DNA from 2 places in the Nocardiopsis sp. NPDC058789 genome. Region 1 is predicted to be linked to the other one. Evidence: predicted binding sites of a transcription regulator. Region 1 holds the regulator's gene; the other holds the start of a gene.

Region 1 (7,527 bases):
GCTACCGCTTCCAGCGCGGCGACAACGTCCTGCACCCGGTCGGCTGGGACTCCTTCGGCCTGCCCGCCGAGAACGCGGCCATCAAGAACAACGACCACCCCTACAAGTGGACGTACGCCAACATCGAGACCCAGGCCTCCTCGATGCGCCGCTACGGCCTGGCCCTGGACTGGTCGCACCGCCTGCACACCAGTGACCCCGAGTACTACAAGTGGAACCAGTGGCTGTTCACCCGCTTCTTCGAGCGGGGGCTGGCCTACCGCAAGGACGGCCTGGTCAACTGGTGTCCGCAGGACCAGACCGTGCTCGCCAACGAGCAGGTCGTACAGGGAAGGTGCGAGCGCTGCGGCGCCGACGTCGAGCGCCGCGCCCTCAACCAGTGGTACTTCAAGATCACGGACTACGCCCAGCGCCTGCTGGACGACATGGACCAGCTGGACAACGGCCGCTGGCCGGACGAGATCCTGGCCATGCAGCGCAACTGGATCGGCCGCTCCAGCGGCGCCGACGTGCACTTCGAGATCGAGGGCCGCGACGAGCCGGTCACCGTCTACACGACCCGCCCGGACACCTTGTACGGCGCCACCTTCTTCGTGGTGGCGGCCGACGCCGACCTGGCCGAGGACCTGTGCGCGCCCGAGCAGCGCGAGGCCTTCGAGGCCTACCGCGCGGACGTCGCCAAGCTCTCCGACATCGAGCGCCAGACCACCGAGCGCCCCAAGACCGGCGTGTTCCTGGGCCGCCACGCGATCAACCCGGTCAACGGCGAGCGCATGCCCGTCTGGGCCGCCGACTACGTGCTGGCCGGATACGGCCACGGCGCGATCATGGCGGTCCCCGCGCACGACCAGCGCGACCTGGACTTCGCCCTCGCGTTCGACCTGCCCGTGCGGGTCGTGGTCGAGACCGGCGAGGCCGACCCCGCCGAGACCGGCGTGGCCACCGCCGGTGAGGGCGTGCTGCGCGACTCCGGCCCGCTGGACGGCCTGACGAAGACCGACGCCATCGAGCGCATCATCGGCATCATGCGCGAGCGCGGCACCGGCGACGCCACGGTCAACTACCGCCTGCGCGACTGGCTGCTCTCCCGCCAGCGCTACTGGGGCACCCCGATCCCGATCATCCACTGCCCCTCGTGCGGTGAGGTGGCCGTCCCCGACGAGCAGCTGCCGGTCACGCTGCCCGACCTCCAGGGCGCCGAGCTGGCCCCCAAGGGAATCTCCCCGCTGGCCGCCGCCAAGGAGTGGCTGCACGTGGACTGCCCGTCCTGCGGCGGTCCGGCCGAGCGCGACACGGACACCATGGACACCTTCGTGGACTCGTCCTGGTACTTCCTGCGCTACGTCTCCTCGCACCTGGACACGGCCCCCTTCGACACCGACGAGGTCAACAAGTGGGGCCCCGTCGACCACTACATCGGCGGCAAGGAGCACGCGACGCTGCACCTGATGTACGCGCGCTTCTTCACCAAGGTCCTGTACGACATGGGCATGCTCGACTTCACCGAGCCCTTCCGCCGCCTCACCAACCAGGGCCAGGTCATCAACGAGGGCCGGGCGATGTCCAAGTCGCTCGGCAACGGTGTGGACCTGGGCAAGGAGATCGACGCCTACGGTGTGGACGCGGTCCGGCTGACCATGCTCTTCGCCTCACCGCCCGAGGAGGACGTCGACTGGGCGGACGTGTCCGTGGTCGCCGCGCAGAAGTTCCTCAACCGCGCCTACCGCGTGATGAGCGAGGCCGGAGCGGCCAGCGCCCCCGGCGCCGACCCGGCCACCGGCGACACCGACCTGCGCCGCTTCACGCACCGCTCCATCGAGCAGATCACGGCGCTGGTCGAGGACAAGCGGTTCAACGTCGCCATCGCCCGCTGCATGGAGCTGGTGTCGGCCGCCCGCAAGGCGATCGACTCGGGCCCCGGCGCCGCCGACCCGGCGGTGCGCGAGGCGGCCGAGTTCGTGGCCGTCGCCCTGTCCCTGTTCGCGCCCTACATCGCGGAGGAGGGCTGGGAGAAGCTGGGCCACAGCGGCTCGGTGGCCGTCGGCAACTGGCCCGAGGCCGACCCGGCGCTGGTGGTCCAGGAGTCCGTCGTCTGCGTGGTGCAGGTGCAGAGCAAGGTTCGCGACAAGTTGTCGGTGTCCCCCGACATCGACCCCGCCGAGCTGGAGCGCCTGGCCCTGGCCTCGGAGAAGGCCCAGGGCTTCATCGGTGACAAGACCGTGCGCAAGGTGATCGTCCGCGCGCCCAAGCTGGTGAACATCGTCGTCGGTTGATCCGTCGCGCGGGGCGGTGGTCGCGGTGGCGACCACCGCCCCCTACCTTGGGCGTGACAACTGATTGGGAGGCGGTGGCCGGGTGGGCTCTGCGACGGGTGCTGGACCACGACCCTGGGTGCGGGCGGCGATCGTGGTGACGGGCGCGGTGGTGGTCTCCGCGGCCGCAGTCGGAGGCGGCCTCTGGATCGCCGGGGGCGACCCGGACCAGCCCGGGGGCGGTGACGCCTACACCGCCGCGCCCCCGTGCGGAGCGGTCCCCGAGGACGCGGTCGCCCAGGCGCTGCCCGGGGCGGTCCTGGAGTCGGACGACGGCGGCCCCCTGGCGGGCGGTGACGGCACCGCGTGCGTGTGGACCACGGCCGGGCTCGGGGGTGACCAGCAGGGGGTCCTGAGGGTGGACCTGACCGCGCGCTTCACCGACGCCTCCGCCGAGCCGACCGTGACCGGTGACGCGTCCGCCGCCCTGGCCCAGGCCGCGCTCGTGCCCCCGCGCGGCGCGTCCGTGGTTCTGGGGTCGGGAGCCGAGGCCGAGGTCTGGCGCGGCCAGGTCCCCGGCACCGCAGAGCTCGCCTTCCACACCGACAACCTGCTGGTCCGCGTCTCCTACACCGCCGTGGACGAGGACGACCCGGTGGCCTTCGACCGTGCCGAGGAGACCATCGTGGCCTTCGCCGACCAGCTGGGGGAGGCCCTGTGACCGGCCCGTATCCCGAACCCCGGCACTTCGGTCAGCCGGAGGACCCCGGTGCCGCACCGCCGCAGAGCCGGGGCCTGGCCGTCACCCTGCTCGTCGTCCTGATCGTGGCCGTGCTGGCTCTCGCGGGCTGGCTCGCCTGGTACCTGCTGGGCAACGGCGTGGAAGAGGGCGAGTTCGAGGCCGCGCCCGAGTGCGGGGTCGGCGAGACCGAGGCCCTGGCGGAACTCGTGCCGGGCTACGAGAGCGAGATCGAGGAGACCGTCGGCACCGCCCAGGACGCCTTCGGGACCGGTTGGCAGTGCCGTTGGGCCACCCCCGAGGGTGCGGGCGAGTCCGTGCCCTCCGCCGCCACCCTGGTCATGGTCGCCGCCCCGGTCGAGGGCGGCCAGGAGACCGCCGCCGACACCCTGCGCTCCACGGCGGGAGGGAACGACGCCCAGCCGGTGGACGGCCTGGGCGACGAGGCCCTCACGTGGGTGGAGGAGGGCGCGTTCGAGGTGGGCTGTGTGGGCGTGCGGGTCTCCAACCTGTACGTCGAGTCCTGCTACACCGCCGCCACCGACTACGACGCGGTGGGGTCCGTGGACGGGGCGGTCGCGGCCGAGGACGCCGAAGTCCTCGCCCGTGCCGTCGTCGAGCGGCTGCCCGCCTCCGGGGACGACCAGGACGACTAGGGCGTGTTCCGCGGATGCTCCCGCCGGTGGCGGCGGAGCGGCCGTGGACGCGCGAGGCGGCCCGGCGTCGTCGCGGTCGCGGAACGCTCCGGCGGCCGGGACTTCCTCGCGGGCGTCCCCGCCCGGGTGATCCGGGCGATCGACCGAGTCCGGCCGGTGGCCCGCGGTCCGGGGACCGCCTACCGCAGGCCGCCGAGGAACCGTTCCAGGGCCGGGGTGACGTCGGGTGAGAAGGCGCGGTCCGCGTCGAGGGCGGCGGCGCCGGGGGAGTCGTCGTACTCGCGCAGGATGTGGTCGGCGCCGGGCAGGTCCACCCGCTCGGCACCGTCCATACCGGTCATGAGCCGGTCGATCTCCTCCTCGTTGACCTGGGCGTCCCGGTCGCCCCACAGAACCAGGACCGGGGTGTCCCCGGGCAGCTCCTCGGCCAGCTCGACCGGGTCGAAGGAATCGATCCACGCCAGGTAGTCCGCGCCGTTCGCGTCGAACAGGCCGGTGGAGTCGGTCTCGGGCAGCTCCGAGCCGGAGCGCACCGCGGCCCGGCCCGCCCGCAGGTCGGAGAGCATCGTCGCGGCGGTCACCTCGCCGACGCCGCCCTGGGCCTCGGCGGTGCGGACCTGCTCGGACAGCTGTCGGTCGATGAGGTCGAGCATGCGCGTGCCGGGCGGGGCGGCCAGCACCAGGGCCGGTTCGGCGTCGAGGACCTCATGGGCGCGCAGGGCGAACAGGGCGCCCTCGCTGTGGCCCAGGATGACGGTGCGCTCGGGGTCCACCTCGGGCTGGGCGACCAGTTCCGCGTAGGCGGCGGCCATCTGCCGCTCGAAGACCAGGGGGTCGACCGGCTGGTCGAGGGCCTCCTCCTCGGCTTCGCTCATGGCGTCCGGGTCGGCGCTGCCGAACTTGTCGTAGCGCAGCGACGCCGCACCGGCCCCGCTCAGCACACGGGCGAGGTTCAGGTTGGTGTTGGCCTCGGGGCGCCCGGGGCCGTTGCCGTTCCGGTCGGTGGGGCCGCTGCCGGAGATGATGAGCACCCCGGGGACGGTGCCCCCGTCACCCCCGGGGGTGGTGAAGGTGCCGGGCACCGTGAAGCCGCCGCCCTCGAAGGAGACCTCGCGCTCCTGCCCGGAGGCGCCGGGAAGGGCGGGCCCGTCACCGCCGTCGCTGGGCGCGCAGGCGGAGACCAGCAGCGTCCCGGCGGCCAGGGTCGCGGCCAGGAGGGCGCGGGTCGGGGAGGGGGACACGGGGGCGGAGACAGGTGACGACACGTCCTCAGCGTATCGGCCCACCCACCGCCCCCGGCTTCGGGGATCCGCGCTCAGACCCTGCGCATGACCGTGACGACCTTGCCGAGGATGGTGGCCTCGTCACCCTGGATGGGCTCGTAGGCGTCGTTGCGCGGCATCAGCCACACGTGCCCGTCCGGCTCTCTGCGCAGCACCTTGACGGTCGCCTCGTCGTCCAGCATCGCCGCGACGATGTCACCGTTCTCGGCCGTCTGCTGCTGACGGACGACCACCAGGTCGCCGTCGGTGATCGCGGCGTCGATCATCGAGTCGCCCACCACGGTGAGCATGAACAGGCGGCCCTCACCGACCAGCTGGCGCGGCAGCGCGAGGACGTCCTCCACGGCCTCCTCCGCCAGGATCGGGCCACCGGCGGCGATCCGGCCGACCAGCGGGACCGAGGCCGCCCTGGTGGAGTCGGCGGTGAGCTCCTCCTGGGTGAGGGTCTGGGAGGTCTCCCTGCCGGGGGTCCGCAGCTCCACGGCGCGTGGCCGGTTCTGGTCCCGGTGCAGGTACCCCTTGCGCTGGAGCACCTTCAGCTGGTGCGCCACGCTGGAGGGGCTGGACAGGCCGACGGTGTCCCCGATCTCCCGGATGGACGGCGGGTACCCCCGTTCCCGGACGTACCTCTGGATGCAGTTGAGGACACTCTGCTGGCGCGCGGTGAGCCTGGGGGTGTCGGGCACGGACGCGCCCGGTTCGCCGACGGGCGAAAGAACGGTGGTGGGTCCGGAGCCGACGGCTCCGGGGTTCTCCTCCGGCACGGCCGGGCCTCCTCGGTGTTCGGTTCGGTCAGGGCGCGTGTGCGGCCGGTCACCGGCCACGCGGACCGGACGGCGAAGCCGGTGTGAAATCAAGGTCAACTTTAGTCGTTGCACACGGTGATATCAAACAAGCGTTCGAGAGTCCGTGGACGGGGTCGCGGAGGGATTTCCCTTTGTGTTTTCACGCGCCGATTTCCGGTGGCCGGACTTATGTGTGTACACGCGTGCGGTGGCCGTTGTCCGTCGAATGCGGGATCCGGTATGGGGTTCGTCTCGCCGTGCCCCGCCGTCGCTCCACGGCCTCGGGAGGGAGGGGAATTCGGTCGGCGGTTCGGTGTGGCGGGCGTCGGGCGGCGCGTCCCCGCCCCCTTATCCTGGGATTCGGCTTCCGGAGTCGCGCACCCCCGTTTCCACCTCCTCGAACCCCGTTCCTTGGCGGCCTCCGCCGCCGGATTGGGGACACGCCGTGGGCCGGGTTGCGGGTGTCCGCCTGAGCGCCTAGGTTCGACCACAACATCTGGTGTTGACACGGGGGCCGTGGTCAATAAGTTGTGGTTAAGTAGACTCCAAGGGTTGTTGGTCGGGTACAGGAAAGCCAGGTGAACCGGGATGCACTGTCCGTTCTGCCGTCATCCGGACACCCGGGTGATCGACAGCAGGTCCACCGACGACGGCGCGGCCATCCGGCGCCGTCGGACCTGCCCCGTCTGCGAACGCCGCTTCACCACGCAGGAGACGGTCCTGCTCATGGTGGCGAAGCGGTCCGGGGTCACCGAACCCTTCAGCCGTACCAAGATCATCGCCGGGGTGCGCCGCGCCTGCCAGGGCCGCCCCGTCTCCGAGGACGCGCTGGCCAAGCTCGGCCAGCAGGTCGAGGAGGAGATCCGGGGGCGCGGCGTGGCCGAGGTGCCCGCCCACGAGATCGGCCTGGCCATCCTGGGTCCCATGCGTGACCTGGACGAGGTCGCCTACCTGCACTTCGCCAGCGTCTACCGCGGGTTCGAGAGCCTCGCGGACTTCGAGGCCGAGATCGCCAGCCTGCGAGAGGACCGCGAGGGCCAGGCGGAGCCCGCGGTCGACACCACCGGGTAGGGAACCCGGAACCGCCACCGCGAGGTGGGCGGGAGCACGGCGAACACCGTACCTCCGCACCATCCCGAACACATGAACGTCCGCGCGGTCACCGCCGGGTCCGCGCATGACCTTCGGGGGAGGCGCCGCCATGGCGCGAAAGACGAGCGGTACGACCAGGCGCGAGGGCGGGGGCCTGCGCGTCGGCCGGGTCAACACCACCGAGGGCGTCCATCCCTACGACACCCTCGAATGGGAACTCCGTGACGTCGTCATGACCAACTGGCGCGACGGCACCGTCAACTTCGAGCAGCGCGGCGTCGAGTTCCCCACCACCTGGTCGGTGAACGCCACCCAGATCGTGGCGAGCAAGTACTTCCGCGGGGCCGTCGGCACTCCGGAACGCGAAACCAGCCTCAGGCAGCTCATCGACCGGGTCGTCGACGTGTACACGAGCACCGGACGCGAGCACGGCTACTTCGCCACGGAGCAGGACGCCGAGGTCTTCGACCACGAACTCAAGTACGCCCTGGCCCACCAGCTGTTCAGCTTCAACTCGCCGGTCTGGTTCAACGTCGGAACCTCGTCCAGGGCCCAGGTCTCCGCGTGTTTCATCCTCTCCGTGGACGACACGATGGAGTCGATCCTGGACTGGTACAAGGAGGAGGGGCTGATCTTCAAGGGCGGCTCCGGCGCGGGTGTGAACCTGTCGCGTATCCGATCCAGCAGGGAACTGCTGTCCTCCGGGGGCTCGGCCTCGGG
Region 2 (7,527 bases), on a different contig from region 1:
GAGCCTGCGCAGGGCGCTGCGCAGCAGCACGGTGACGTCGTCGGTGTCCTCGGCCTCGGCGGCCACGGCGGCGGCCGCGGCCTCGGCGTCCTTGCTGGACCAGCCGAGGTTGACCAGCCCGGAGACGACCTGTCCGCGCCAGGCCCCGTGGGGTTCCATGCCGGGTCCGTCGGCGGGGGGCAGGGTGCCGTCGGTCATGACCGGGGCGTCGAGTTTGCCGCGCAGCTCCAGGACGATGCGCTGGGCGCCCTTCTTACCGATGCCGGGCACCCGGGTGAGGGCGGTGGTGTCCTCGGTGGCCACGGCCTGGCGGAGGCTGTCGGGGCTGTGCACGGCGAGCATGGCCAGGGCGATGCGGGGTCCGATGCCGGAGGCGGTCTGCACCTGCTCGAAGAGGTTCCGCTCATCGTCGTCGGCGAACCCGAAGAGGGTGAGGGAGTCCTCGCGCACGACGAGGCTGGTGGCCACGGTCCCCTCCTCCCCCACGTGGAGTCGGGAGAGGGCGGAGGGGGTGCACTGGACGCTCATGCCGACGCCGCCGACGTCGATCACGGCGCTGGCCGCGCCGCGTGCGGCCACCCGGCCGGTGAGGAACGCGATCATCTCGTGTGGGACACCGGGGGGTGCCCGTCTCCTTCCTGGGGGTGCTGCTGCTGTGGGCGTCGCCGCCCGGGGGTCAGCGGCCGCGTGTGCGGCGGGCCAGTTCCACCTTGCGGGCGAAGTCCTGTTGGGCCTGGGCGACCCGGGCCTGGGCCCCGCCGCGCCAGATGTGGCAGATGGCCAGGGCCACGGCGTCCGCGGCGTCGGCCGGTTTCGGCGGCCCGTCGAGTCCGAGGATACGCGCCACCATGCCGCCGACCTGTCTCTTGTCGGCACGACCGCTGCCGGTGATGGCGGCCTTGGCCTCGCTGGGGGTGTGGGTGGCCACGGGCAGGCCGCGCCGGGCGGCGCAGACCAGGGCGATGCCGCTGGCCTGGGCGGTGCCCATCACGGTGCTGAGGTTGTGCTGGGCGAAGACGCGTTCGACGGCGACGGCGTCCGGTTCGTAGGTGTCCAGCCACTCCTCGATGCCGCGCTCGACCTCCACCAGGCGCTGCGGGAGCGGGGTGTCGGGGCTGGTGCGGATGGCGTCGGCCGCCAGCAGGCGCAGGGGGCGGCCGATGGCGCCCTCCACGGCTCCGACCCCGCAGCGGGTCAGCCCCGGGTCGATCCCCAGCACGCGCACGTCTCCACCCGGTCCTTCGCTCGGTCGTCCGGCGGACGCCGCTCTCGAACGTCCGTTCGCACCATGCTAGCGGCGGGCGACGACGGGATCGTCCGCGACGGGCGGCGTGTCGGGCCGCAGCCCGGGCGGGGGTGGACGGACGGGGCGAGCAATGCTAAGTTCAACTCACATCGAGAAAAACTCAGCTTGAGAACAACTTGGAGGACGCGGTGTCCGAGGGGATCGACGGGCCGACCGGCACGGAGGCGGGCCACTACGACGCGGCCGACGAGCGCAGGTACCTCGACGGCTACGACCCGCACGCCTTCGCCCCGGTCGCCGTCACCGTCGACGTGGTGGCGATGACCATCCGCGACGGCCTCCCCCACGTCCTGCTCGGACGGCGCACCCGACAGCCCCAGCTCGGGCGGTGGGCCCTGCCCGGCGGGTTCGTGCGGGCGGAGGACGGCCCCGGGGGCCCGGCCGACCACGACCTGCCCGACGCCGCCCTGCGCGTACTCACCGAGAAGACCCCGCTGCCCGCCGAGCTCCACCTCGAACAGCTCGGCACCTACGGGGCGATCGACCGGGACCCGCGCATGCGGGTGGTCTCGGTGGCGTACATGGTGCTCGCCCCCGACCTGCCCGACCCGCACACCGGCCGCGACACGGCCGAGGCCGCCTGGGTGCCGTGGACCGCGCTCGGCCACGGCGACGGGTCCCGGGAGCGGCACGAACTCGCCTTCGACCACGCGCGCGTCCTGGGCGACGCGGTCGAACGCGCCCGTTCCAAGCTGGAGTACACCGCTCTGGCCGCCGCGTTCCTCCCTCCCACCTTCACCGTCTCCGCGCTTCGCGGGGTGTACGAGGCGGTGTGGGGCCGCACCCTCCACGCCGCCAACTTCCACCGCAAGATCCAGGCCACCCCGGGGTTCGTGGAGGACACCGGTGAGCTGGCCGAGCGCGGGGGCGCGGGAGGCGGACGCCGCGCCCGCCTGTACAGGGCGGGCGGGGCCGCCCTCCTCCACCCGCCGCTGCTGCGCGGCTCCCAGTGATCCCGACCCCGGTGCGCCCCCGACGCACCACATCCCCGGAGAGGAGAGGCATGGACCAGGAGCGGCACCCCCACGACGGATTCGACTCCGCCCTGCGCGACCTCGGTCTCGCGGCCGACCCCACCGCGCTGTTCGGTCCCCTGCCGGTCGACGGCGGGGCGGTGCCCCCAGCCGCCACGGCCGCGTACCGGCGCCTGGCCCGGCTGCTCCACCCGGACTCCGCTCCCCCCTCCCGCGCGGCCGAGGCCGCGGCCGGGTTCTCCGGGCTCACCGAGGCGTGGCGGCGCTACCGGCTGGCGGCCGAGGGGGGCCTGGGCCTCGACGACCTCACCCTGGTGACCCGGGCCCGGACCTACCACGTGAGCCGGGGCGGCTCCCTGGCCGGCGGCGACGTGGCCGACCTCCACCCGGTCCGGTGGCGGGAGGGCGACTGCGTCGGCGGTCCCTGGCGGGACGGGGTGCTCAAGCTCCCCCGGGCCCCGCGCGACAACGACCTGATCCTGGCCGAGGCCACCGCGCTGCGCCGGATCGGGGAACGCGGCGACGATGCGTTCCGCGCGTTCTTCCCGGAGCTGGTGGAGTCGGTCCGCCACCGCGACGCGGCCACCGGGGTGGAGCGGCGCGGCAACGTCCTGGGGCTGCTGTCCGGTTTCCACAGCCTGGCCGAGGTGCGGCGGGCCCACCCGGACGGGATCGACCCGCGCGACGCCGCGTGGATGTGGCGGCGCCTGCTGGTCGCGCTGGGCGACGCCCACCGGTCCGGGGTCGTGCACGGCGCGGTCGTCCCCGAGCACGTCCTGATCCACCCCGAGGCGCACGGTCTCGTCCTCGTGGACTGGTGCTACTCCGTCACCTTCGGAGAGTCGCGCACCGCGCCCCACGTTCCGGCGATGGTGCCGCACCGGGTGGACACGTATCCGCCCGAGGTCGCCCGGCGCCGCCCGGCCGTGCCCGCGACGGACGTGTACATGGCCACCCGGTGCGTGGAGTTCGTGACCCGCGGCCGCCTGCCCGGGCCGTTGCGGGCCCTGGCGCGCGGGTGCACGCTCCCCTCCCCCGACCGACGGCCCGCGGACGCGTTCGCTCTGCTCGACGAGCTCGACGGGGCGTTGGAGCGGTGCTTCGGCCCACGCCGGTTCCGCCCCTTCCACATGCCCGCCCCGATCTGACCCCCACCCCACCCCACCCCACCCGGGAGAAGAAGGAGACCACCATGGGAAGCAGCAGCTGGTCCACCGACGCCCACCACGCCCGACGGGCCTACCAGGCCTCCGCCGGCAGCAGCGGGTTCGACTACCACGACGACGTCACCTCCGCCCCGCGCGACCAGTGGCGGGCCCACCCCTCACTCGACCCGCGCGGCGTGGGCGTCCGGGAGAGCCGCGACTCCGACGCCCACCCGAACTCGCTGGCGGTGTCGGTGCTCTTCGACGTCACCGGTTCGATGGGGCGTGTGCCCCGCGCCCTCCAGACCAAGCTTCCCGACCTGTTCGGGCTGCTGCTCCGCCGGGGCTACGTGGCGGACCCTCAGATCCTGTTCGGTGCGGTCGGTGACGCCACCTGTGACCGCGTGCCGCTCCAGGTCGGCCAGTTCGAGTCCGGCAACGAGCTGGAGGACGACCTCGGCAACATCGTGCTGGAGGGCGGGGGCGGCGGCCAGACGACAGAGTCCTACGAGCTGGCGATGTACTTCATGGCCCGCCACACCGCGCTGGACTGCCTGGAGAAGCGGGGTCGGCGCGGCTACCTGTTCATCGTGGGCGACGAGATGGCCTACGGCTCCGTCAAGGCGCGTGAGGTCCGGGACGTGATCGGGGACGACCTCGACGAGGACGTCACCCTCCCGGCGATCCTGGAGGAGCTCCGGCGCAAGTACGAGGTGTACTTCCTCATGCCGACCGGCAGCCACCACTTCCGGAACGGCCGGGTGCGGGAGTTCTGGGAGCGGCACCTGGGGCAGAACCTCGTCCTGCTGGACGACCTCGACGCGGTCTGCGAGACGATCGCGGTCACGGTGGGCCTGGGTGAGGAGGCCATCGACCTGGAGGAGGGACTGCGGGACCTGGCCGACGCCGGGTCGGACCAGGCCGACGTGGTGGGGCGGGCCCTGCGCCCGCTGGCACGCGGGCGCGGCGCGGTCGCGACCTCCACGGGCCTGGAGGGGCTGGCCGGTGACGGCCCGGGGGTGGACCGGCTGTGAACGACAGGACGGCGCCCGACGACCACGCGATCGTGGTGGACCTGGGGTTCGGGGACGCGGGCAAGGGCGTGACCGTGGACCTCCTGTGTTCGGGTGGGGGGTACGGCGCGGTGGTGCGGGCCAACGGCGGCGCGCAGGCGGCGCACAACGTGGTGACCCCGGACGGTCGGCACCACACGTTCGCGCAGTTCGGGGCGGGCACGCTCGCCCCTGGCCGCCCGGTGCCCACGCACCTGTCCCGGTTCGCGGTGGTGGATCCCTTCGCGTTGGCCGCCGAGGCGGAGCACCTGTCCTCCCTGGGGGTGGCCGATCCCCTCTCCCTGGTGACGGTGGACCGGCGCGCGCTGATCAGCACCCCCTGGCACGCGGCCGCCAACCGTGCCCGGGAGCGGGCGCGCGGCCGGGACCGGCACGGTTCGTGCGGGATGGGCGTGGGCGAGACGGTGGCCTACTCCCTGGAGCACCCGGAGGACGCGCCGACCGTGGGTGACTGCGCGTCCCCGGCGGTGCTCCGCCGCAAGCTGGACCGGTTGGCGGAGCGGCTGGCGTCGGTACTGTCCGGGTCGGCGGACGGGGGTGGGGGCGCGACCCCGGAGCCCCGACCCGACCCGGACGCGTGCCTGGCCGCCTACCGGGCCTTCGCGGAGCGGGTCCGGCTGGTGGACGAGCGGTACCTGCCCCGGCTGCTGGCCCGGACTCCGGTGGTGTTCGAGGGCGCGCAGGGCGTGCTGCTGGACGAGTGGCACGGCTTCCACCCGTACACCACCTGGTCCACCACCACCGCCGTGAACCCGCTGGCGCTGTTGGCGGAGGCGGGGATGGCGGGGCGGGCCCGCCGGATCGGGGTGACGCGCACCTTCGCGACCCGTCACGGGGCGGGTCCTCTGGTGACCGAGGACGCCGGGCTCACCGAACGGTTGGCCGACCGGCACAACCGGACGCACCCGTGGCAGGGCGGGTTCCGGGTGGGTCACCTGGACCTGGTGGCGCTGCGGTACGCATTGGAGGCCACCGCGGGGGTGGACGCGCTGGTGGTCACGCACGCGGACGCCCCCGCCCGGCTCGGGCGGCGCCTGCGCTGGTGCGTGGGGTACGAGCTCGCGGACGGGAGCCCGGTGCGGATCGCGCCGGGTTCCTCCCCCGACCTGGCCCGCCAGGCCCGGCTCACCGGTCTGCTGGGCGCCGCGCGTCCGGTGCTGGAGCCGGTGCCGGGGGACGCGCCCGACGCGGTCTCGGACGCCCTGGGCCTGCCGCTGGAGGCGGTGTTCTCCGGTCCGACCAGGGCCGACGCCCACGTGCGGGTGCGGCGGGCACCACGGGTGGGAGCCCTGCCCCGGCGTCTGCCCGCACCGGTCTGAGCGTGTCGGACCGGAGGTGCGGCGGGTCGCGGCCTACGTTGGGGCCATGAGCTCCCTGACTGATCCCGAGGTCCGCGACTTCCTGCTGCACGGCACCCGCACGGGCAAGGTGGCCTACACGGCCTCCGACGGCCGCCCGCTGGCGGCCCCGATCTGGTTCACCATCGACGAGGACGGGCTGGTGTTCAACACCGGGCGCGACTCCGCGAAGGGGCGGGCGTTCGCGCGTGACCCCCGGCTGACGCTGGTGGTGGACCTGGAGGAGGAGCCGTACGGCTTCGTGCAGGTCCAGGGCGTGGCCGAGCTGTCCGAGGACCCCGGGGAACTGGTCCGCACGGCCACCGCGATCGCCCGCCGTTACGTGAGCGCGGAGGTCGCGGAGGAGTACGGCCGCCGCAACGGCGTCGCCGGTGAGCTCGTGGTGCGGGTGCGTCCGACCCGCGTCATCGCCGAGATGAACATGATCGGCTGACCGGGCGGTTCACGCCGGGGCGGTGGCGTGCTCGACGAACGCCCGGGCGGCGGCCGTGAGCGGCCCCTTGCGGCTGATCAGGGCCACGTGCAGGTGGTCGGTGGGGTCCAGTTCGAGGACGAGCACCCCGGCCTGTTCCGCGAGCCCGCGCCAGGCGTCGGTGACCACCGCCAGTCCGGCGCCGCCCAGGACCAGCGGCAGGATCGACACCCGGTGCTCGCTCTCCACGGCGATGCGCGCGTCCAGGCCCTCGGCCAGCAGACGGTCCGCGAACCGCCGCATGCCCGAGCCCTCGTGGCCGACGATCAGGCGCCGTCCGCTCAGTTCGCGGACGGGGACGGGGGCTCCCGGGCGGAAGGGACCGTCCCGGGGCGCGAGGAGAACGAAGGCCTGCCGGACCAGCGGGTGGACGTGCACCTCGGTGTCCCGGAGCGGGGTGTCGGTGGCGACAACGCCGAGTTCGCAGGCACCGGTGCGGACCATCTGGACGGCGTCCCGGTTGGTCAGGGCGCCCCGGATGGACACCGACACCTCGGGGTGGCGTTCGGTGAAGCCCGCGACCAGCCCGGTGAGGGGTTCGATGGACTGGGTGGGCAGGGCGGCCACGTCCACGCGGCCCCGGCGCAGCCCCCGGACCGCCTCCACGGCGGAGCGGGCCAGGTCGAGTCCGCGCACGGCCTCGCGGGCGGGTTCGACGAGCGCGTGCCCGGCGTCGCTGAGCACCAGGCGACGCCCGATCCGGTGGAAGAGGTCGCTGCCGAGGTCGCGTTCCAGGGTGCGGATCGCCTGGGAGAGGGAGGGCTGGGACAGGTGCAGGGCGGTCGCCGCGCGGTTGACCCCGCCGTGGTCGACGACGGCCAGGAAGTACTCCAGCTGACGCACGTCCACGTCGCCCCTCCGTCCGGTTCGTCCTCTCCTGCCCGATCCTATAGGCCGGGCCTATCAGCCCTATCGACAACCGGTCTTGGACGGACACCGTGCCGGGCTGCTGTGATCAGGGCATGAACGACCGACTCCTCCCCGGATTCACCCGGCACGACGTGGAGGTCGGGGGGCTGCGCCTCAACGTCCGCCGGGCCGGAGAAGGACCCCCCGTCCTCCTCCTGCACGGCTACCCCCAGACCCACCTGATCTGGCACCGGGTCGCCCCGCTCCTGGCCGACGGGTTCAGCGTCGTCCTGGCGGACCTGCGCGGCTACGGGGACAGCGACAAACCGCCCTCCGACCCCCGACACCTG

The links. Region 1 encodes LexA, which represses DNA repair genes until DNA is damaged. Its sites were predicted from a motif close to TCGAACANNTGTTCGA; they were not measured.
Region 2: the regulator LexA is predicted to act here: its motif matches at 1,270-1,285, upstream of ruvC (crossover junction endodeoxyribonuclease RuvC).

Annotation. Positions count from the first base shown of each region.
Region 1 covers NZ_JBHYOW010000001.1:290,741-298,267, reverse strand. The annotation lists gene leuS (leucine--tRNA ligase) at 1-2,273, shown strand, start outside; gene ACFW3L_RS01290 (hypothetical protein) at 2,392-2,973, shown strand; gene ACFW3L_RS01285 (hypothetical protein) at 2,970-3,647, shown strand; gene ACFW3L_RS01280 (alpha/beta hydrolase family protein) at 3,827-4,912, opposite strand; gene lexA (transcriptional repressor LexA) at 4,963-5,616, opposite strand; gene nrdR (transcriptional regulator NrdR) at 6,304-6,786, shown strand; gene ACFW3L_RS01265 (vitamin B12-dependent ribonucleotide reductase) at 6,917-7,527, shown strand, end outside.
Region 2 covers NZ_JBHYOW010000010.1:132,037-139,563, reverse strand. The annotation lists gene ruvA (Holliday junction branch migration protein RuvA) at 1-603, opposite strand, end outside; gene ruvC (crossover junction endodeoxyribonuclease RuvC) at 677-1,225, opposite strand; gene ACFW3L_RS16770 (NUDIX domain-containing protein) at 1,435-2,259, shown strand; gene ACFW3L_RS16765 (molecular chaperone DnaJ) at 2,310-3,428, shown strand; gene ACFW3L_RS16760 (hypothetical protein) at 3,473-4,459, shown strand; gene ACFW3L_RS16755 (adenylosuccinate synthetase) at 4,456-5,817, shown strand; gene ACFW3L_RS16750 (PPOX class F420-dependent oxidoreductase) at 5,864-6,289, shown strand; gene ACFW3L_RS16745 (LysR family transcriptional regulator) at 6,299-7,177, opposite strand; gene ACFW3L_RS16740 (alpha/beta fold hydrolase) at 7,291-7,527, shown strand, end outside.